2 regions of the Gordonia sp. SID5947 genome follow, and region 2 is predicted to be linked to the other one. Evidence: riboswitches for the same ligand, from Rfam matches in the RefSeq annotation. Region 2 holds a riboswitch; the other holds the start of a gene.
What was found. Region 2 has a riboswitch for cobalamin ahead of cobN (cobaltochelatase subunit CobN). Riboswitches for the same ligand answer to the same signal wherever they lie in the genome.
Positions count from the first base shown of each region.

Region 1 (10,036 bases), 820 kb from region 2:
CGCCGATGCCGAAGAACCGGCGGATGGCTGCGGGTGTGAGGACCTCGCGTGGTGTTCCGGTCGCAACCACCTGACCGTGCGCGAGCACCACAAGCCGGTCGCAGAACTGTGCGGCGATGTTCAGGTCGTGCAACGCCGCGACCACAGTGACCTCGCGATCGCGCGCCGCACGCAGCACTGCGTACTGGTGCCGGACATCGAGATGGTTCGTCGGCTCGTCGAGAACCAGGACTGCCGGCTCCTGCGCGAACGCACGGGCGATCAGAACCCGTTGTGCCTCACCACCGGAGAGCGAGGTGAATGCTCGGTCGACCAGATGTGCCACGCCGGCGTCGCTCATCGCCTGCGCGCAGAGCTCCCGGTCGCGATGGCCGGTGGAGCTCGTCAGGGAACGATGCGGCAGACGACCGGTCGCGACCACCTCCGCCGCCGTGAAGTCGAAGTCGAGGGCGATCCGTTGAGTGAGGGCGGCAACCTGACGAGCGTTGTCCCGCATGCTGATCGACGTGACGTCACGGTCTCCCACCCGCACACGCCCCCGGGTCGGGTCGAGAGCGCGGTATAGGCAACGCAGCATCGTCGACTTCCCGCTGCCGTTGGGGCCGACGATGCCCAGGAAACTGCCCCGCGGCGCGTGGACCGTCACGTCGCGCAAGATCGTCGCATGTCCGATTGCGACGCCGACCTCGTCGTAGTCCACCGCCCGCATCACCCCGCCTCCGTGCCGCGGCGGCGCATCAGGAGCAGAAAGACGGGCACACCGACCGCGGCCGTGATCGCACCGAGCGGGAGCTCTTGCGGCGGTATGACGGTTCGGGCCAGCAGATCGGCGGTGACGAGAAACACGGCGCCGATGAGCGGTGTGACCACCACCAGGCGGCGATGGTCGGCGCCCACCAGAAGCCGTGCCACGTGTGGCACCACCAGTCCGACGAACCCGATGGCCCCGCACACCGAGACCATGACGCCGGTCATGAGCGCTGCCACGACGAACAGCAGCATGCGGAATCGCGAGGCGCGCAGGCCGAGTGATGCCGACACCTCATCGCCCATTGCCAGCGCGTTGAGCTGGCGGGCGAGTCCGGCGACGACCACGAGGCCCATCAGCACCACGGCCGCCATGAGCCCCGCGGTGCGCCAGCTCGTCGCTGCGAGACTCCCCAGTAACCAGAACATCACACTGCGAGCGGCATCGCCCGCAGGCGCGAGGAAGACCAGCACCGTGGTCAAAGCCGAAAACCCGTACCCCAGAGCAGTTCCGGTGAGCACCAGCCGCAACGGCGTGAGACCGCCGGGCGATCTCGCGATCGCGAAGACGATCGCAGTGGCGGCCAACGCGCCCACGAATGCGGCGCTCGGGAGCGCGTAGACACCGGCCCCGGCGAAGACTCCGAACAGCAGCACCGCGGTTGCGCCCACCGATGCTCCCGACGAGATGCCCAGCACATACGGATCGGCCAGCGCGTTGCGGACCATCGCCTGAACCACGAGGCCGACAGTGCTCAAGCCTGCCCCGACCAGTGCACCGGAGAGAACACGAGGGAGTCGCGAATCGACCACGATCCGGTAATCGGCGGCGTCGGCCGCGGTGACGACGCCACCGACCAGGTCGGCCCACAGGTATCCGAAGGCATCACGCCACGGGATGTCGGCTGTGCCGAAGATGAGTCCGAGCACGGAGACGGCCAGAAGCCCCGATACGCAGAGCGCACTCAGCACGCTCACGCGCAGCCACTGCCTGGTCATCGCACCTCGTCACATACCGAGGGCACACGACGACGCCGACCGACCGGCGGCACCGACCATGTCCCACGGAGTCGATGTCGACCGCGGCACACCGCTGCGGTCACGTCGGCAGGTCTTCGGACTCCCGGACACGGCACTGTTCGTGCCACCTAGTGACGGCCGCTTCCCAGGTCATCGCTGACCCAGTGCTCCTGGTCGCTGTCGTTTCCGGTCACCGCTGCGGGGCAGCTCTGGATTCTCACCAGATTCCCTCTTGCGCTCGATCCGGACGAACCGGACGCGAGACCGACGCAACACCGAACCTAGCAGCCGACTCGATCGGCGTTGCAACACCGTCATAGGATGCGAGCCATGGACCCGCAGGCCCACACCCTCGAGAACGTTCGAGGTTGCGTCGTCGGTGCGTCGTCGGGGGTCACCGCGATCCTCGCGCACTCGGCGGCCGGCGGCGGGTTGCCGGACACCACGGCGCTCACCCTCCTCGTCGCGGTCTGCGCCGGACTGGGCTGGACGGCGGCGGTCACAGCTACGTCGAAGGCCGGGCGGCCCGGTCTGGTCGGCATGCTCGTCGCCGGACAGGTCGTGGGACACCTCTCACTCGTCGCCCTGTCGCATCACCACGCCACCCTGTTCACCCCGTCGATGGCGACGTTCCACGTGGCCGCGACCGTCGTGGCGGCCGCATCGGCTCTCGGCCTGGAGTCCGCCCTGAGCGCGACTCTGTCGGTGGTGATCCGGACAGTTCTCACCCTCATCTCATCGCCGGTGGACGACTCGACTGCCTGGAGCGTGCTGCCCGCGGACGACGACCGTCTGCGCCCCGGCCGCCGGCATGTCCGGCCGGTCGGCACCCGCGGCCCGCCCGCAGCCGCGATCTGACCATTCCTCATCCTCGCTGACCTGCCCGCGACAAAAGCACGCGCCGGTCGGCTCCTTGCGTATGCGCGCGGCATGACGACGCCGCGCGCCGCATTCAGCTGTGAAAGGCGGACCGCTGTGTCCCTCACCCAGGAACCACCACCCCCACGTCCCCTCCCCTCGTCGACACCGGTAGACCTCCCGGATTCGTCGACACCGTCCGGCCCTCCTCGCGACCGGCCGGGCAGTCGCCGCACCGCCTGGGAACCGCTGGTGCGGCGATTGCACTTCTACGCAGGCATTCTGGTGGCACCATTTCTGATCGTCGCGGTCGTCAGCGGCGGGTTGTACGCGCTGGCACCGAGTCTCGAGAAAGTCGTCTATCGCGGGCAACTACACACCGACAGCACGGGTCCGACTCGCCCCGTCGCCGATCAGATCCGCGCCGCCATGGCCGAGCGACCGGATCTCACCCTCTCCGCGGTGCGCCCGGCGGCGGCACCCGGCGACACCACGCGCGTGCTGTTCGACGACCCGTCATTGGGCGAGTCCGAGCGGCTGGCGGTCTTCGTCGATCCCGTCACCACGCGGCCGGTCGGGGAGCTGGTGAGCTACGGCAGCTCCGCGGCGCTCCCACTGCGAACCTGGTTCAGCCAGCTGCATCGTCACCTGCATCTGGGCGAACCGGGCCGTGTGTACAGCGAGCTCGCTGCGTCATGGCTGTGGGTGATCGCATTGGCGGGTCTCACACTGTGGGTCGCCCGCCACCGCCGCACGAGGCGCGACCGCAAGGCCCGGCTGATCACCGTCGACCGTTCCACGACCGGGCGGGCCCGCACGCTGAACTGGCATGGTGCCGTGGGCGTCTGGATCGTCGTCGGCGTGCTGTTCCTCTCGGCGACCGGCCTGACCTGGTCACGATTCGCCGGCGAGAACATCGGCGAGTTGCGTTCGGCGCTGAGCTGGACCACTCCGAGTGTCTCCACGTCCCTCGACCGATCCGACATGTCGCCCTCCGCACACAGCGGGCACGAGGGCCACGCGGGCGGGCACGATCCCGTCGGGAGCAACGCGACCGATGACACTGTGGCGCAAGTGGACTCGGTTCTGTCCGATGCGCGTCGCGTCGGGGTGACCGATCACGTCGAGGTCACTTTACCGACCGACGAGACAACCGCGTTCACGGTCGCCGAGACACGACAGCCATGGCAGTTCTCACCGAACACGGTCTCCGTCGACGGAGCGACCGGACAGGTCGTCGACGTCTCCTGGTTCGCCGACTGGCCGGTCGCCGCGAAACTGAGCACATGGGGCATCTCGCTGCACATGGGACTGTTGTTCGGCCTCGTCAACCAGGTGGCACTGCTCGTGTTGGCGATCGGCCTGCTCGCCGTGATCGTCCGCGGCTACCAGATGTGGTGGCAGCGTCGCCCCCGTCGTACCGGCCGCACGATCTCGGTCGGACGGCCGCCGCAACGAGGGGCCTGGCGGCGACTACCGGTCCCGACGCTTGTGGCGGTGGCGGCGATCGCCGTCGCAGTCGGTTGGCTCATCCCGCTCCTCGGTATCAGCCTTGCCGGATTCATCCTCGTCGACATCATCGTCGGCCACGCGGAACGGTTGCGGCACAAGCACAACTGACCCGAGATGTCGGTCGCGGCGGCCGGGGGCGACAGCGGCATGTCCGCCCCCGCCGCCGCGCGTCAACTCTGGGCCAGCGTTGCCAGCACTGCCGCGCTGGCCTCCCAGCCCATGCATTTGTCGGTGACCGACTGGCCGTAGGTCAGCGGACGGGCGTCCGGCGACTGTGCGCCCGGCTCGAGGAAACTCTCGAGCATGACGCCGCTGATCGCCACCTTCTGGCCCGCACGACGTACCGACCCGATCGTCGCGGCGAGTTCATTGGCGACCTCGGCCTGCCGAACGTGGTCCTTGCCGGAGTTCGCGTGCGAGCAATCGATCATCACTCGTTGCGGCAGAGCAGCTTTCGCGAGCGCGTCGACCGCTTCCGCGACCGACTCCCCGTCATGGTTCGGTCCGGCGGTGCCGCCACGCAGGATCACGTGACAATCGTCGTTACCTGCGGTCTCCACCACGGATCCGTGGCCGAAGTCGTCGACGCCGAAGAACACATGTTGCGCCGCCGCCGCTTTCACACCGTCGATCGCGACCTGGACGTTTCCGTCGGTACCGTTCTTGAAACCGATGGGCATCGACAGTCCCGATGCGAGCTGGCGGTGGACCTGCGACTCCGTGGTGCGCGCCCCGATGGCACCCCAGGCGACGGTGTCGGCGATGTATTGCGGGCTGGTCGGTTCCAGGAACTCGCACCCGACAGGCAATCCGAGGTCGATGATGTCGAGCAGCAGCGAACGAGCGGTCCGCAACCCGCGCTCCACGTCGAAGGTCCCGTCCATCCCGGGATCGTTGATGAGGCCCTTCCACCCGACTGTGGTGCGCGGCTTCTCGAAGTAGACGCGCATCACGATCTTCAGACGATCGGCGTAGTCCTTGGCCAGCGGTGCCAGCCGTCGTGCGTAGTCCAGCGCCGCCACGGGGTCGTGTACCGAACACGGACCCACGACGACGAGCAGGCGGTCGTCTCTACCGGCGAGGATGTCGGCGATCTCGTCGCGATCGTTGCGCACCGCCACCGCGCGACGGGCGGTCAGCGGCAGTTCACTGCGAATCGTGTCGGGCGACGGGATGGAACGGAAGGACTTGACCCGGCGATCGGAGGTCGATTCGGCAGTCAAGTCGGGAATGGTGGTCACGTCATGCCTTTCGGGGTCTGGCCCGGTCGATGTCGGGTGCCCCTGGTTGCTCACAGATCACCGGAGGCCCTTGAAATGACGAAAGCAGCAACCTCGTGGTTGCTGCTCGGGCTCCGGGTGTGGTGCGCGCGACGATCAGCGCCTTATCGCGGCCCCACCCGGAGCCTCGATAAAGCGCCAATAGGCGCGTGCGGTGGTCATCACGGCGACCAGGCTAGCACGACCCCGCACCGCGTCCAATCGCGTTGATCCGGCGTCGCTCACGGGTGCCCCCGGTCGATGAGCTGACTCAGCACGATGATGGACTCCGAGTGGTCGACCGGACCTGCGCTTCGAATCCGTTCCAGCGCCTGTTCCAGGTGGCGCACGTCGCGAGCGCGGACCCGGAGGATGGCGTCCGCCTGACCGGTGATGGTCGCGGCGCTGACGACTTCCGGAATCGGTTCCCACGCCGCCTTCAGCGAATCGGGCGAGATGTTGCCCCGGCAGGAGACCTGGACATAGGCCTCGGTGGTCCACTGCATCGCGTGCGGATCGACGATCGCCGTGAATCCCTTGATCACGCCGTCCTCGACCAATCGGTCGACCCGCCGCTTCACCGCCGGAGCCGATAGGCCCACCTGGTCACCGATCTGCGCGAACGTGGCCCGGGCGTCCTTGGTCAAGCAGGCGAGCACCTTCTCATCCAGATCATCGAGCTGACGCAATGCATCTCCATCTGTTGAGTACATCTGACCGCTTTGTTGCGGGCATGCGCAACACACGTCGATTGATTGCACACAGGACCGAGGATAGCGTCGATTCATGACGCTGACGAGCCCTGCTCTCGCCCTCCCGGTGCGCACGTCGCGGTTGCGGACCTATGCCATGACCCCGCCGGTCCACTTCACGGTCGCCTACACGATCAATCCCTGGATGGACCCCTCGACGCCGGTGGACTCCGACCTCGCGATCGCTCAATGGCGCCGTCTGCGTGCGGCCTACCAAACCCTCGGCCACACCGTCCGAGTGGTCGATCCGCACCCTGACCTTCCAGACATGGTCTACGCAGCCAACGGCGGTCTCAGCATCAGCGGACACACGGTCGCGGCTCGCTTCGCATTTCCCGAACGCGGCCCGGAGGGCGACCTCTATGCGGCCTGGCTCGAGGCCAACGGGCTCGGTCCGGTCCATCGGACTGTCGGCATCCAGGAAGGCGAAGGTGACTTCCTGGTCGTCGGAGAGCGCATCCTCGCCGGTACCGGATTTCGCAGCCACCGTGACACCCACGCCGAGATCGCGTCGATCACCGGAATGCCTGTGGTGACCCTCGAACTGATCGATCCGCGCTTCTATCACCTCGACACCGCGCTCGGTGTGCTCGACGACGAGAACATCGCGTACTACCCACCTGCGTTCTCCCCTGCGTCGCAAACGCTGCTCGCCGAGCTGTACCCCGAAGCCATCGTCGCCACAGATTCCGACGCCGCAGTCCTGGGCCTGAATCTCGTCTCCGACGGTCGGCACGTCGTGATGACCGATGCGGCCCCGCGCCTCGCCCGGTCACTCCGCACCGCCGGGTACCAACCCGTCGAGATCGATCTCTCCGAACTCCTCAAAGGCGGCGGTGGCATCAAGTGCTGCACCCTAGAATTGAGGGGCACCGACAAGGAGGTCGTCATGTCGTCTCCTGCGACCGTTCCCGCCGCCTCACCTCCGGCTGAACCTCATGTCGCACAAAACTATTCGCCACTACCGGTCACCGCCGCGACTGCCGAGGGCTGCTGGATCACCGACGTCGACGGGCGACGTTTTCTCGACTGCCTCGGCGCGTACTCGGCCGTCAACTTCGGCCACCGCAATCCCCGGATCGTCGCCGCGGCGACCGCCCAACTCGACCGGATCACGTTGACCAGCCGCGCTTTTCGATCCGACCGACTCGAACCGTTCTGCGCCGCGCTCTCAGCGCTGTGTGACAAAGACATGGTGCTGCCGATGAACACCGGCGCCGAGGCAGTCGAATCGGCGATCAAGGTGGCCCGCAAATGGGGTTACGACGTCAAGGGTGTGCCTGCGGGTCAGGCGAAGATCGTGGTCGCCGACGGCAACTTTCATGGCCGCACCGTCACCATCGTGAGTTTCAGCGACGACCCCGTCGCACGAGACGGCTTCGGCCCGTACACTCCCGGATTCGTGCGCGTGCCGTATGGGGACGCGACAGCCATCGCATCCGCTGTCGACGAGAACACGGTCGCCGTTCTCCTCGAGCCGATCCAGGGCGAAGCCGGGATCATCGTGCCACCGGACGACTACCTACGTCGCGTCCGTTCGCTCTGCACCGAGCACGACGTCCTGATGATCGCCGATGAGATCCAGTCCGGGCTCGGCCGGACGGGAACGACCCTCGCCGTGCAGCACTGGGACGTGGAGCCCGACATCTACACCCTGGGCAAGGCGCTGGGCGGGGGCATCCTGCCCGTCTCGGCCGTGGTGGCCGACCGGGAGGTCCTCGGGGTGTTGCACCCCGGCGAACACGGATCCACGTTCGGCGGTAATCCACTGGCCGCCGCGGTCGGGCACACCGTGGTCGACATGCTGGCCGAGGGCACATGGCAGGCCCGTGCCGCCGAACTCGGCGACCGCCTACACACCCGGTTGCGCGATCTCATCGGGCACGGCGTGGTCGCGGTCCGTGGTCTGGGCCTGTGGGCCGGGATCGACGTGGAACCGTCGCTCGGCAGCGGAAAGGACATCTGTGTGCGCCTGGCCGGTCGCGGAATCCTGGCGAAGGACACCCACGGCTCGACGCTTCGGCTCGCTCCGCCCCTCGTGATCACCGAGGCGGAGATCGACTGGGCGGTCGATCAGCTCGCGGAGGTCGTAGGCTCGGCAGGGTGACCGACGATCGACTCGCCGCAGGCATCCCGACGAACCGCCGAGTACTGCTCATCCGGCACGGGCAGACCGAATGGTCGTTGAGCGACCGGCACACCGGCCGCACCGACATCGACCTCACCGCGCGGGGAGCGGAGGACGCTCGCGCACTTGTCGGCATCGCCGACCGCCTCGGCCTCGCGACACCATACGTCTTCGCCTCGCCGAGGCTGCGTGCCCAGCGCACCGCCGAACTCGCCGGCCTCGCCGTGGACGAGGTCGATGACCGCTTCGCCGAATGGGATTACGGGGATTACGAAGGCCGCACCCGCGCAGAGATCCACGCCGACGGCGATCCCGACTGGACGATCTGGACTCACGGCGGACCGCACGGTGAATCCGTCGACGACATGACCACCCGAGTCGACCGCGCGGTCGACCTCGTCGAGGAGCGCCTGACACGGTCCGATGTGATCATCGTGTCCCACGGACACTTCTCCCGGTCGTTTGTCTGCCGTTTTCTGGACTGGCCGATCGGCCAGGGCGCCGCGATCGACCTGCGGCCCGCAGGTGCGGCGCTGCTCATGCAGCTGGGGAGTGATCGACGGCTGTGCGCACTGGTCGGACCGGAAGGAGCCGCCGCCACTCACCTGGCGCTCTGACCGTCGGAACGGCTCACCCGTCCCGATTCAGCCACCAGGTGCTCGTCGACAGCGCGGTCGCGAACGCGCACCAGGCGGGATACGACGCGAGCGCCACGCCCGCACGCCGGTCGACGCGCGCGCTGCGGAGAGCCAGGTCGGCGCTGCTCGCGGTGAGTACCGCGGCAAGAATCGATGCACCGCCCAATCGGTGCTGCCCGAAATACACCCAGGTCCACCCCGCGTTGAGCGCGAGATTCGCTCCGAGCGCGCCGATGTACGCGCGACGCGCTGCGTCGTCTCCGACATCTCTCAACCCATCGATCGTGGCGGCTGAGGTGACCGCGAGGTCGGCGTACAACGCTGTCCAGGCGACGGGGAAGACCCAGTTCGGCGGCACAAAGCGCGGCTTACGCAAGGTCGGATACCACGATTCGACGGCAGGCTTGGTGACCACGCTGCCGACGACTGCGGCAGCGGCCGAAGCCAACGTGGTCCCGGTCAGGGTGGAAATGCGCATACCGCCGTTCTACCCGAAAGACGCGACAGTTCCCGCCGACCGGGCGCAGCTTGTCGCCGATCGGGCAGGCCATCCACCTGTCCTCAGGGAGATGGCTGTCCGGGATCAGCCTGTCGCCAAAGCTCCCTCGAGCGCTCGGCCCTCCGTCACCGGTAGCCCGCAGACCGTGCCACGGCAGACATAGGCGGCATCGGCTCCGTCCACCGTCCCCCGCCCGTCCAACAGGGGCATCGAATCTCGTTCCCCGGCAACGACGATCGTTCCGCCGGGCGCAACCAGACGAGCGTGCGCGGCGAGATCGCCCATGCTGTCCGGGCCTTGAGCGATCGCGATCTGCAGCGGTCCGGAGACACGGGCCTGCGCCACCGCCAGCCAGTGGCCCGCCGACCGAGGCACCTTCGCCAGCAGAACCACCGCGCGCGCCAACGTCTGATCGAGCAATTCCGCATAGCGCGTGGCCGGCCCGAAATCCGCCAGGGCCGACGCCGCCAGCAGCGCCTCGGCCATCAGTGACGCGCCGGCCGGGGTGGCCCCGTCGACCGGATCACGGGGTCGCGTGATCAGTCCGTCGCCGACGGCGTCGAACCAGGTCCCTGGCGCATCCGGATCTGCGAACTGCTCGATGGTCGCATCGAGAACAGCCA
Region 1 covers NZ_WWHU01000001.1:1,765,898-1,775,933, forward strand. The annotation lists gene GTV32_RS08180 (ABC transporter ATP-binding protein) at 1-709, opposite strand, end outside; gene GTV32_RS08185 (iron ABC transporter permease) at 709-1,746, opposite strand; cobalamin riboswitch at 1,836-2,051, opposite strand; gene GTV32_RS08190 (hypothetical protein) at 2,098-2,625, shown strand; gene GTV32_RS08195 (PepSY domain-containing protein) at 2,878-4,245, shown strand; gene GTV32_RS08200 (3-deoxy-7-phosphoheptulonate synthase) at 4,308-5,378, opposite strand; gene GTV32_RS08205 (Lrp/AsnC family transcriptional regulator) at 5,639-6,085, opposite strand; gene rocD (ornithine--oxo-acid transaminase) at 6,183-8,255, shown strand; gene GTV32_RS08215 (histidine phosphatase family protein) at 8,252-8,893, shown strand; gene GTV32_RS08220 (TspO/MBR family protein) at 8,907-9,392, opposite strand; gene GTV32_RS08225 (thioredoxin domain-containing protein) at 9,498-10,036, opposite strand, start outside.
Region 1: linked by a shared signal. The riboswitch ahead of GTV32_RS08185 (iron ABC transporter permease) and the one ahead of cobN (cobaltochelatase subunit CobN) in region 2 are both predicted to bind cobalamin.

Region 2 (10,036 bases):
AGAGCCAGCCGTCGACGTGCAGCAGCATGTCGTCGAAGACGTCCTCGTCGGGACGTTCGGACAAGCCGAGGTCATGATCCATCTTGGCTGCGGTCAACAACGTCCAGATCTGCTGACGGATGGCGGGCAGCTTGGCGGGGTCGAGCGCCGAGATGTTGGCGTGCTCGTCGAGGAGCTGCTCGAGCCGGGCGATGTCGCCGTACGATTCGGCTCGGGCCATCGGCGGGATGAGGTGGTCGACGAGCACCGCGTGGGCGCGCCGTTTGGCCTGGGTGCCCTCTCCCGGGTCGTTGACCAGGAACGGATAGATCAACGGGACGTCACCGAGAGCGGCGTCGGTCCCACATGCGGCCGACATCCCGAGGGTCTTCCCGGGCAGCCATTCGAGGTTGCCGTGCTTGCCGACGTGCACGATCGCGTCGGCGCCAAAACCGGGTATGTCCGCGTCTCCGTCGCCGCGGCCGGTGAGCCATCGATAAGAGGCGAGATAGTGATGTGACGGCGGCAGATCGGGGTCGTGATAGATCGCCACCGGGTTCTCACCGAACCCACGGGGCGGCTGCACCATGAGCGTGATGTTGCCGAAGCGCATGGCGGACACCACGATCTCGCCGTCGGGACGCGTCGATCGGTCGACGAACAGATCGCCCGGCGCGGGACCCCAGTGTTCCTCGACGGAGTGCCGCAGTTCCTCCGGCAGCGTCGCGAACCATCGGCGGTAGTCGTCGGCGGCGACGCGGATCGGACTGGCCGCCAGCGTTTCCTCGCTCAGCCAGTCCGGATCCTGCCCGCCCGCTTCGACGATCGCATGGATGAGCGCATCGGAATCATCGCCGGCCAGACCGGGTATCGCGTCCGGGCCGGAGTCCGGCCCGATGTCGTACCCGGCCGCCCGCAACGCCACGAGGAGGTGCAGCAGGCTGCGCGGGGTGTCGAGTCCGACGGCGTTGCCGATCCGGGCGTGTTTCGTCGGGTACGCCGAGAGCATCAGCGCGACACGGCGATCCGACGCAGGCGTACGTCGCAGGCGGGCGTGCGCCACCGCGATCCCGGCCACCCGTGCGCAACGTTCCGGGTCCGGCTGGTACCAGGGCAGACCGTTCTCGTCGAACTCCTTGAACGAGAACGGCACGGTGATGATGCGGCCGTCGAACTCCGGTACGGCCACCTGGGTTGCCACGTCCAGGGGCGAGAGTCCGTCGTCGGTGGCCGCCCAGTCGGCGCGGGAGCCGGTGAGGCACAGGCCCTGCAGGATCGGGATGTCGAGTGCGGCGAGCCGCTCGATGTTCCATGCGTCGTCGTCGCCACCGGCCGATGCCGCCGCCGGGGTGGCACCCCCGGCGGCGAGGACGGTCACCACGAGCGCGTCGGCGGTACCCAGGAGGTCGATCAGATCGTCGGGAGCGGTCCGCAGTGACGCGCAGTAGATCGGCAGCGCACGGCCCCCGCGGTCCTCGATGGCGGCGCACAGCGCCTCGACGTAGCGGGTGTTCCCGGCGAGGTGTTGGGCCCGGTAGTACAGCACGGCGATGGTGGGAGCCGAGGTGGCGGCACGGGCGGATCGCTCGAGGACGCCCCAGGCAGGGGTCTGTCGCGGCGGATCGAAGCCGAGACCGGTCAGCAGGACCGTGTCGGAGAGGAAGTTGTGGAGGTTGACGAGATTCTCGACGCCACCGGCCGCGAGATAATTGTGCGCCTCGGCGACCACGCCGGCCGGCACACTCGAGTGCGCCATGAGGTCCGGGTCGGGCTGCTGTTCGCCGGAACAGACCACCAGCGGTTTGCCGGTCGCCTCGACCGCGGCGAGACCGTCCTCCCATGCCCGCGTCCCACCCAGGATGCGCACCACGATGAGGTCGGCGCCCACCGCCAGCGAGGGGATGTCGTCGACGAGGATGCGTGCGGGATTGGCCCCGGAGAAGTCCGAGCCGCAGGCCGCTGCCGTGATGAGGTCGGTATCGGAGGTCGAGAGCAGCAGGATCATGGTTCTCCTCGCCGGGATGGCGCGCCCGGTGTGTGGTCGGCGGTGACGTCTGTCGGTTACCGGAGCGCAGGTCTGGCTCGGGTGTTGCCGGTCGTCGACCTCGAACACCCTCACAGTGGCGCGACCGCGTCGGATTTGCACCGGCTTCTGCCGCTCCTCGGTGCGTTCAGCCTAGTCAGCGCGGGGTTCGCACCTCGGCGCCGGGGGCCTACCCTGAGGGCGTGACCGAGCCAGCCCGCCGTGATGCCGCCGACCGCTGCCCCGGCGTCTTCAGTACCCATGCTGCGGCAGATGGCGCGGTGGCCCGCGTGCGCCTGCCCGGCGGGCGGATACGGCCCGACCAGCTCGAACTGCTCGCGCAGGCGGCCGCCGCGCACGGCGACGGATACCTCGAACTGACTGCGCGTGGCAACGTGCAGCTGCGTGGTCTCACCGACGTCGATGCGGTGGCCGACGCGGTCGTCGCCGCAGGCCTGGCCCCGAGCTCGGCGCATGACAAGGTTCGCAACATCGAGGTCAGTCCACTGACCGGCCGGATCGGTGGTGTGGCCGACGTGCGTCCGCTCGCCGACCTGCTGGACGAGCGGCTCCAGACCGCCGACGCCTCGTCGATCTCCGGACGGTTCCTCTTCGGCCTCGACGACGGCCGCGGTGACATCGCGCGCCGGCAACCCGACGTCTGCGCCGTGGTCCGCTCGGTCGACGCGTCCGCCGAGGTCGTCGCCGACGTGCTGGTGGGTGGCGTACCTGTCGGTTCGGCCCGCGGCGACGACGCGGTCGTCACTGAACTCCTCGCCGTCGCCGAGGACCTCGGCGACATATCCGTGGGGGCGTGGCGGGTCGCCGATCTCACGGACGCCGAACGAATGGACCTCACCACCCGGGCACGCACTCGGCTGGCAACGGTCGTCGGTGGTCCGGACCCGATGCCGCCCGAACCGATCGTCGGCTGGTTCGGCCAGGACGACGGCGCGGTACTCCTCGGCGCCGTCGTCGAACTCGGACGACTCCCCGCCCGGCTCGCCGAGTTCGTGGCCGCGGTGGCGGTGCCGATCGTCGTGACCCCCGACCGCGAGATCCTGATCTGCGATCTGGACGAGGGGGTCGCCGAGACCGTGGTGCGGGTCCTGGCGCCGATGGGACTGATCTTCGACGCGGCCTCACCGTGGGCGGCCGTGAGCTGCTGTGTCGGTGCCCCGGGATGCGCCAAGTCGTCGGCGCCGGTCCGCGACGACCTGCTGGCGCGCGTGCGGGGCGGCGAGCCGGTGGCGGAGCGCGAACACTGGGTGGGGTGCGGCCGGCGGTGCGGCTCCCCCAGCGGCCCGCATCGCAGCGTCGAGGCCACTCCCGACGGTGGGTATCAGACGCACCGTCGATAGGCTGACCGCACCATGAGCGACTACCTGCGTGACGGGCCCGCGATCTATCGCCAGTCCTTTGCCACGATCCGTGCCGAGTCCGATCTGTCCGCCTTCGCCGCCGACGTGGCGCAGGTCGTGGTGCGCATGATCCACGCGTGCGGACAGACCGACCTGACCGACGACGTGGTGGCCACCGAAGGTGTGGTGCGGGCCGCGCGCGCGGCGCTCCGGGCCGGCGCGCCCATCCTGTGCGATGCGTCGATGGTCGCCGCGGGTGTCACGCGAAAGCGTCTGCCCGCCGACAACGACGTTCGCTGTCACCTGTCCGAACCGTCGCTACCTGCGCTCGCCGAACGTCTGGGCACCACCAGAACGGCTGCCGCGCTCGAGTTCTGGCGCCCGCACCTCGACGGTGCCGTGGTGGCGATCGGCAATGCCCCGACCGCTCTGTTCGCACTTCTCGACATGATCGACGACGGCGCACCGCGCCCGGCAGCGATCGTCGGCGCGCCGGTCGGTTTTGTCGGAGCTGCGGAATCCTGTGCGGCCCTCGCGCTCCGTGACGACCTCGAGTTCATCACGGTGACCGGGCGACGCGGTGGATCGGCGATCACCGCGGCCGCCATCAATGCGTTGGCGAGTCCGGAGGAGTGACGTCGGTGAGTGGGAAACTCTGGGGAATCGGCCTCGGACCCGGGGACAGCGAGCTGGTCACGGTGAAGTCGGCCCGGCTCATCGGGTCGGCCGATGTCGTCGCGTATCACTGTGCGCGACACGGCAACAGCATTGCGCGGTCGGTGGCGGCGCCCTACCTGCGCGACGGTCAGATCGAAGAACGCCTGATGTATCCGGTCACGACCGAGACGACCGACCACCCGGGCGGCTATGCGGGGGCGCTGCAGGACTTCTATGCCGAGAGTGCCGCCCGGCTCGCCGAGCACCTGCGGGCCGGACGCCACGTGGCGCTGCTGGCCGAGGGTGATCCGCTCTTCTTCAGTTCGTACATGCACATGCACAAGCGCCTCGTCGGCGAGTTCGACGCCGAGATCGTCCCCGGGGTGACGTCGGTGAGCGCGTCGTCGGCCGCGCTGGGGATCCCGCTGGTCGAGGCCGACGAGACGTTGACCGTGGTGCCCGGCACCCTCCCCACGGCGGAGTTGGTGGCGCGGTTCCGTGCGGCCGATGCCATCGCCGTCCTCAAGCTCGGACGGACCTTTGTCCGGGTGCGTGACGCGCTGGTGTCGGCTGGTCGGGCCGACGAAGCCTGGTACGTGGAGCGGGCGTCCACCACCGCACAGCGCGTGGTGCCACTGCTCGATGTGAATCCCGATGAGGTGCCGTACTTTTCGATGGTCGTGGTGCCCGGGCCGCGTAACAACCCGAATCGTCCCCCGGACGACTCGTCGGCGCGCGGCGAGGTGGTGGTGGTGGGGCTGGGCCCCGGCGCCGACGACCAGACGACCCCGCAGGTGCAGGTGGAACTCGCTCGCGCCACCGATCTGGTCGGCTACACCACGTACCTGTCACGGGTCACCGCTCGCCCCGGACAACGAGTCCACGCCAGCGACAACCGCGTGGAGGCCGAGCGGGCGGAATTCGCCCTCGATCTCGCCGCTCGGGGCGCGCGTGTCGCCGTGGTGTCCTCGGGTGACCCGGGCGTCTTCGCGATGGCTGCCGCCGTCGCCGAGGTCGCCGCGGAACCACGCTGGCACGACGTCGCGGTACGGGTGGCACCCGGGGTGACCGCCGCGAGCGCGGTGGCCGCGGCCGTCGGTGCGCCGCTCGGACACGACTTCGCGATCATCTCGCTGTCCGACCGGCTCAAGCCGTGGGACGTGATCGCCGACCGGATTCGGCACGCGGTGGCTGCCGATCTCGTCGTGGCGATCTACAACCCCGGATCGGCCAGTCGGACCTGGCAGGTCGGCAAACTCAAAGAGATCTTGCTGGAGACGGCCTCATCCGACCGGACACTGGTCGTCGGTCGCGACGTGGGTGGTCCGACCGAGAGCCTGCGGACGATCTCGGTCGGTGAACTCGATCCCGAGACCATCGACATGCGCACCCTGATCATCATCGGCTCGTCCGCGACCACCGCGGTGCGGCGCACCGGCGGGGACCTCGTCTACACACCCCGTCATCACCCTGGCTGAGTCAGCGACTCGCCACCTCGAGGATCCAGTCCATCGCGGCGGCCACCGAATCGACCGCCATGCCCGACGGTGGTTCGGCCGGCCGATCCACCATCACCACGCCCACACCGAGTTCGGCCGCCGCGACCAATTTGGCCCTGGTGAGTTCTCCCCCGCTGTTCTTTGTGACCAGCACATCGATCTCGTTCGTACGCATCAGTTCTCGTTCACTCGAGAGATCGTAGGGTCCGCGCGAACGCAGGATCCGGTGGCGTGGCGGCAGGTCGGTGGTCGGTGGGTCGACCACCCGGATCAGGAAGGTGGCGTCGCCGATGCCGGCGAACACACCGACGTCCTGCCTACCGGTGGTCAGAAGCACTCGCAGATCCCCCGGCCGCCGGCTCGCACGTGCCGCGATCTCATCGCCCGCGGCACGCATGTCCGGCACCGTCTCCCAACGGTCGCCGGGACCAGGAGTCCACGCCGGACGGCGAACCCGCAAGAGCGGCAGGCCCATTCGATCGGCGACGGTCGCCGCATGTGCGGTCATGGTGGTGGCGAAGGGATGCGTGGCGTCCACGACGACGTCGACGTGGTGCGCACGAATCCACTCGGCGAGGCCGTCGACTCCGCCGAAGCCGCCGATCCGGACCTCGCCGACCGGCAACCTGGGGTCACGGACCCGGCCGGCGAGCGAGCTGATCACCGGGATGCCGGCGGCGATGAGCGACTCCGCGAGTGCGCGCGCCTCTCCGGTGCCGCCGAGCAACAGAACAGGTCCGTCACCCATCGCGACGGAGTTTTGTCATGCGGGCCTCGGAGTAGAGGTAGCTGTCGCTGACCGCCGGATGGGCGGCCGGATCGAGAACGCGGCCCACGAAGATCACCGCGGTGCGCCGGATCGCCGCGTCCGCCAGGTTCGCGGGCAGATCGGCGAGCCGGCAGCGCACGATCTGCTGGTCGGGCCGACTTGCGAATGCGACTGTGGCGGTCGGACAATCCGCTCCGTAATACGGGATGAGGATGTCGGTGAGCGCGGCAGCCCGGTGCGCGGCCAGGTGCAACGCCAAGGTGACGCCGGTCGAGGCGAGTCGTTCGAGCTCCTCACCCGGCGGCATGTCCGTGGACAGTGTCGACACCCGGGTGATCAGCAGACTCTGTCCGACGCCGGGTGCGGTCAACTCGCAGTCGAGGGCGGCGGCCGCGGCGGCGAAGGCGGGTACGCCGGGCACCACCTCGATCGGGATCCCGCGGGCCGCGAGTTCTCTGCGCTGTTCGGTCATCGCCGAATACAAGGACGGGTCGCCTGAATGGAGTCGGACCACATCGTGTCCGGCGGCATCCGCTTGCACGATGTGGGCGACGATCTCCGCGAGCGGCATCCGGGCGGTGTCGATCAGGACGGCATCGGCCGGACACCGCTCCAGCAGTTCGGCTGGCACCAGTGATCCCGCGTACAGACAGGTCTGGGCGCGTCCGAGAATCTCGGCACCTCGCAGGGTGATCAGATCCGGGGCGCCGGGGCCGGCGCCGATGACATACACGGTCATGTCTTGTCCACCACCCATTGGACGATCGGCAACGACGGCCGCCACGTGGTCATCGTCCCCAGCGGCGCGGCCGTCTCGACTGCGAACCGACGTAGCGAACCGCTTTGGCGGCCATACCATTCCATGAGCAGCTGCTGGTTCTCCAGGGTGACCGCGTTGGCGACGAGCCGACCGCTCTCCCCAGTGCCGCCCACGTCGCTTCCAGAACACGTGCGCTGAGCCCGCCACCGATGAAGGCGACGTCGGGTTCGGGTGCGCTCGCGAAGGCCTCCGGTGCGGCAGCACCCACGGTCAACCGGCCGGCGACGCCGTGGCGGGTGGCGTTGGCGAGTAGTTGTGCCCGTCGGGTGTCATCACTCTCGAACGCGACGACACGCCCGGTGGGTTCGGCCCGCAGCCATTCGATCGCGATACTTCCGGACCCGGAGCCGATGTCCCACAGGAGTTGTCGGTGACTCGGCGCGAGCGCAGAGATGGTGAGAGCGCGGATCGGCTGCTTGGTGATCTGGCCGTCATTGGCGTACTCGTCGTCGGGATGTCCGGGGGTGCGACTCCGGCGCGGCCCGACACAGGACACGGCGACGATGTTCAGTGGATCACCGGGCGGCTCGGCCCAGGTTCGGGCGATACCTCGGACCACTCGTTCGGCGGGACCGCCGAGCTGTTCGAGGACGGTGATCGCAGACCAACCGAAACCGTTGTCGGTCAACAGGTGTGCCAGCTGCGCCGGGGTTGTCTCGTCGCGACTGAGGATCAGCAGGTTCCGCCCGTCGGAGAGCCCGTCGGCGACGGACTCGAGGTCTCTGGCCACCGACGTCAGGATTTCGACGTCGGTGAGGTCCCATCCCAATCGCGCACAGGCGAGCGCAGCGCTCGACACGGTCGGGATCACGTCGACGCGGGCCGCACCGACGGCGCGCACGATCGTGGTGCCGATGCCGTGGAACATCGGGTCACCGCTCGCCAGGATGTGAACGGTGCCGTCGCGGTCGTTCTCCGGCCCGGTGTGGAGGAGCTCGGCCAGGTGTGTGCTCATCGGCGATCTCCATGGCCGCGACTGTGCCTCGAGCGGCGGCAGCAACTGGAGTTGCCTCGAAGAGCCGTAGATGACGGCGGCCTCGGACAATTCGGCGCGGGCCCGCATGCCGAGGCCATCCCACCCGTCGGCGCCGATCCCGACCACCACGAACCGCCCGGTCATCGTGGCAACCGCCGCCAGATCGCGCGAGGGATCAGGCGCATACCGAAGAACACGGGCCGCAGCGCCCATGGGATCCACACCTCTCCCCGTCCCCGCCGATACGCGACGGCGACGGCGGCGGCGACCTGTTCGGCATCGACCGACAGCGGTGCCGGTTTGACTCCCGAATCCATGAGGTCCCGCGTCATCGCGCCGACGACGAAGCCCGGCCGCGCCAGCAGCAGGCGGACGCCACTGCCGTGGAGTGCATCTGCCAGCCCGCTGGCGAATCCGTCGAGACCGGCCTTGGTCGACCCGTAGACGTAGTTGGCCCGTCGGACTCGGATGCCGGCGACCGACGAGAAGACGATGATGGTGCCCGAGCCCTGTGCGCGCAGCGCTGTCGCGAGCGGAGTGAGCACGCTGATCTGGGCCAGGTAGTCGGTGTGCGCGATCTGAAGTGCGTGCGTAACATCGGTCTCGGCGCGTGCCTGATCGCCGAGGATGCCGAACGCCACGATCGCCGCCTCGATCGGACCGAACCGGGCGAGCACCGAGTCGACCAATGCCGTGTGGGACGCGATGTCGTCGGCATCGAAGGCAATCGTGTGCACCTCCGCCGCGCCTGCGTCGGTCAGCCGGGATGCCTCGGCCCCGAGCTCGTCGGGGCGACGTGCCGCCAGCACCACTGTCCGCCCCTCGGCGAGACGTCGGGTCAGCGCGACGCCGATCTCGCTTCGACCGCCGAACAGCACGATGGTTCCGGTCGTCGGAGGCAGGGCCATGACTGCCAGTATCGCATCGCCCGCTAGCGTGACGGTCATGACCCGCACCCCCGCTGATCTGGGCCCGGCCGCAGACGAATTCCTCCGCGAACGCCACCTCGCCACGCTGGCGACGCTGCGCGCCGACGGTACTCCCCACGTGGTCGCCGTTGGCTTCACCTGGGATGGGGAGAACGGTCTCGCCCGGGTGATCACCTCCGACGGCAACCAGAAGGTCCGCAACGTCGAGCGCGGTGGTCATGCCTCGGTGACCAATGTCGACGGACCGCGCTGGCTGACTCTCGAGGGCCCGGCCGTCATCCGCCGCGACCCCGCGAACGTGCGGGAGGCCGAGAAGCGATACGCCATGCGCTATCGCGAGCCGAAACCCAATCCGCGACGGGTGGTCATCGAGATCGCGGTCCGCCGCGTCATGGGTTCCAGGTCGCTCCTGGGCTGATCCCCGACGGGCGGCGGTGCCCAGGCGACCGATCAGAGGATCGTGAGATCGTGCGGGCGGGTGTTCATCGCTTCACAGCCGTCGTCGGTGACCACGACGATGTCCTCTATGCGAGCTCCCCACCGGCCGTCGAAGTAGACGCCCGGTTCGACGCTGAACGCCATGCCGGGCCGCAAGGTGATGTCGTTGCCGCCGACGATGTACGGCTCCTCGTGCACCGACAACCCGATGCCATGGCCCGTTCGATGGATGAAGTTCTCGGCGAGACCGAACTCGCGCAGGTGATCTCGTGCGGCCGCGTCGACCCGCTCGGCGGATATCCCGGGGCGGATCACCTCGACCGCGGCGCGTTGGGCTTCTCGAAGCGCGGCATAGGCCTCGGCAACATCGGCGGGTGGCTCGGTGAAGCAGTAGGTGCGGGTGGAATCGGAGTTGTAACCCGGGTCGACGGGACCGCCGATGTCGATCACGACGATGTCGTCGGTCTCGATGACGCGATCGGAGAATTCGTGATGCGGGTCCGCCCCGTGCGGTCCGGATCCCACGATGATGAACGCGGCCTCCGTGTGACCTTCGGCGAGGATCGCGGCGCGGATGTCATCGGC
Region 2 covers NZ_WWHU01000001.1:944,914-954,949, forward strand. The annotation lists gene cobN (cobaltochelatase subunit CobN) at 1-1,984, opposite strand, end outside; cobalamin riboswitch at 2,032-2,167, opposite strand; gene GTV32_RS04390 (precorrin-3B synthase) at 2,206-3,363, shown strand; gene GTV32_RS04395 (precorrin-8X methylmutase) at 3,376-3,999, shown strand; gene GTV32_RS04400 (precorrin-2 C(20)-methyltransferase) at 4,005-5,498, shown strand; gene GTV32_RS04405 (cobalt-precorrin-6A reductase) at 5,500-6,267, opposite strand; gene cobM (precorrin-4 C(11)-methyltransferase) at 6,260-7,027, opposite strand; partial or broken gene cbiE (precorrin-6y C5,15-methyltransferase (decarboxylating) subunit CbiE) at 7,024-8,228, opposite strand; gene GTV32_RS04420 (SDR family NAD(P)-dependent oxidoreductase) at 8,225-8,992, opposite strand; gene GTV32_RS04425 (PPOX class F420-dependent oxidoreductase) at 9,030-9,431, shown strand; gene GTV32_RS04430 (Xaa-Pro peptidase family protein) at 9,464-10,036, opposite strand, start outside.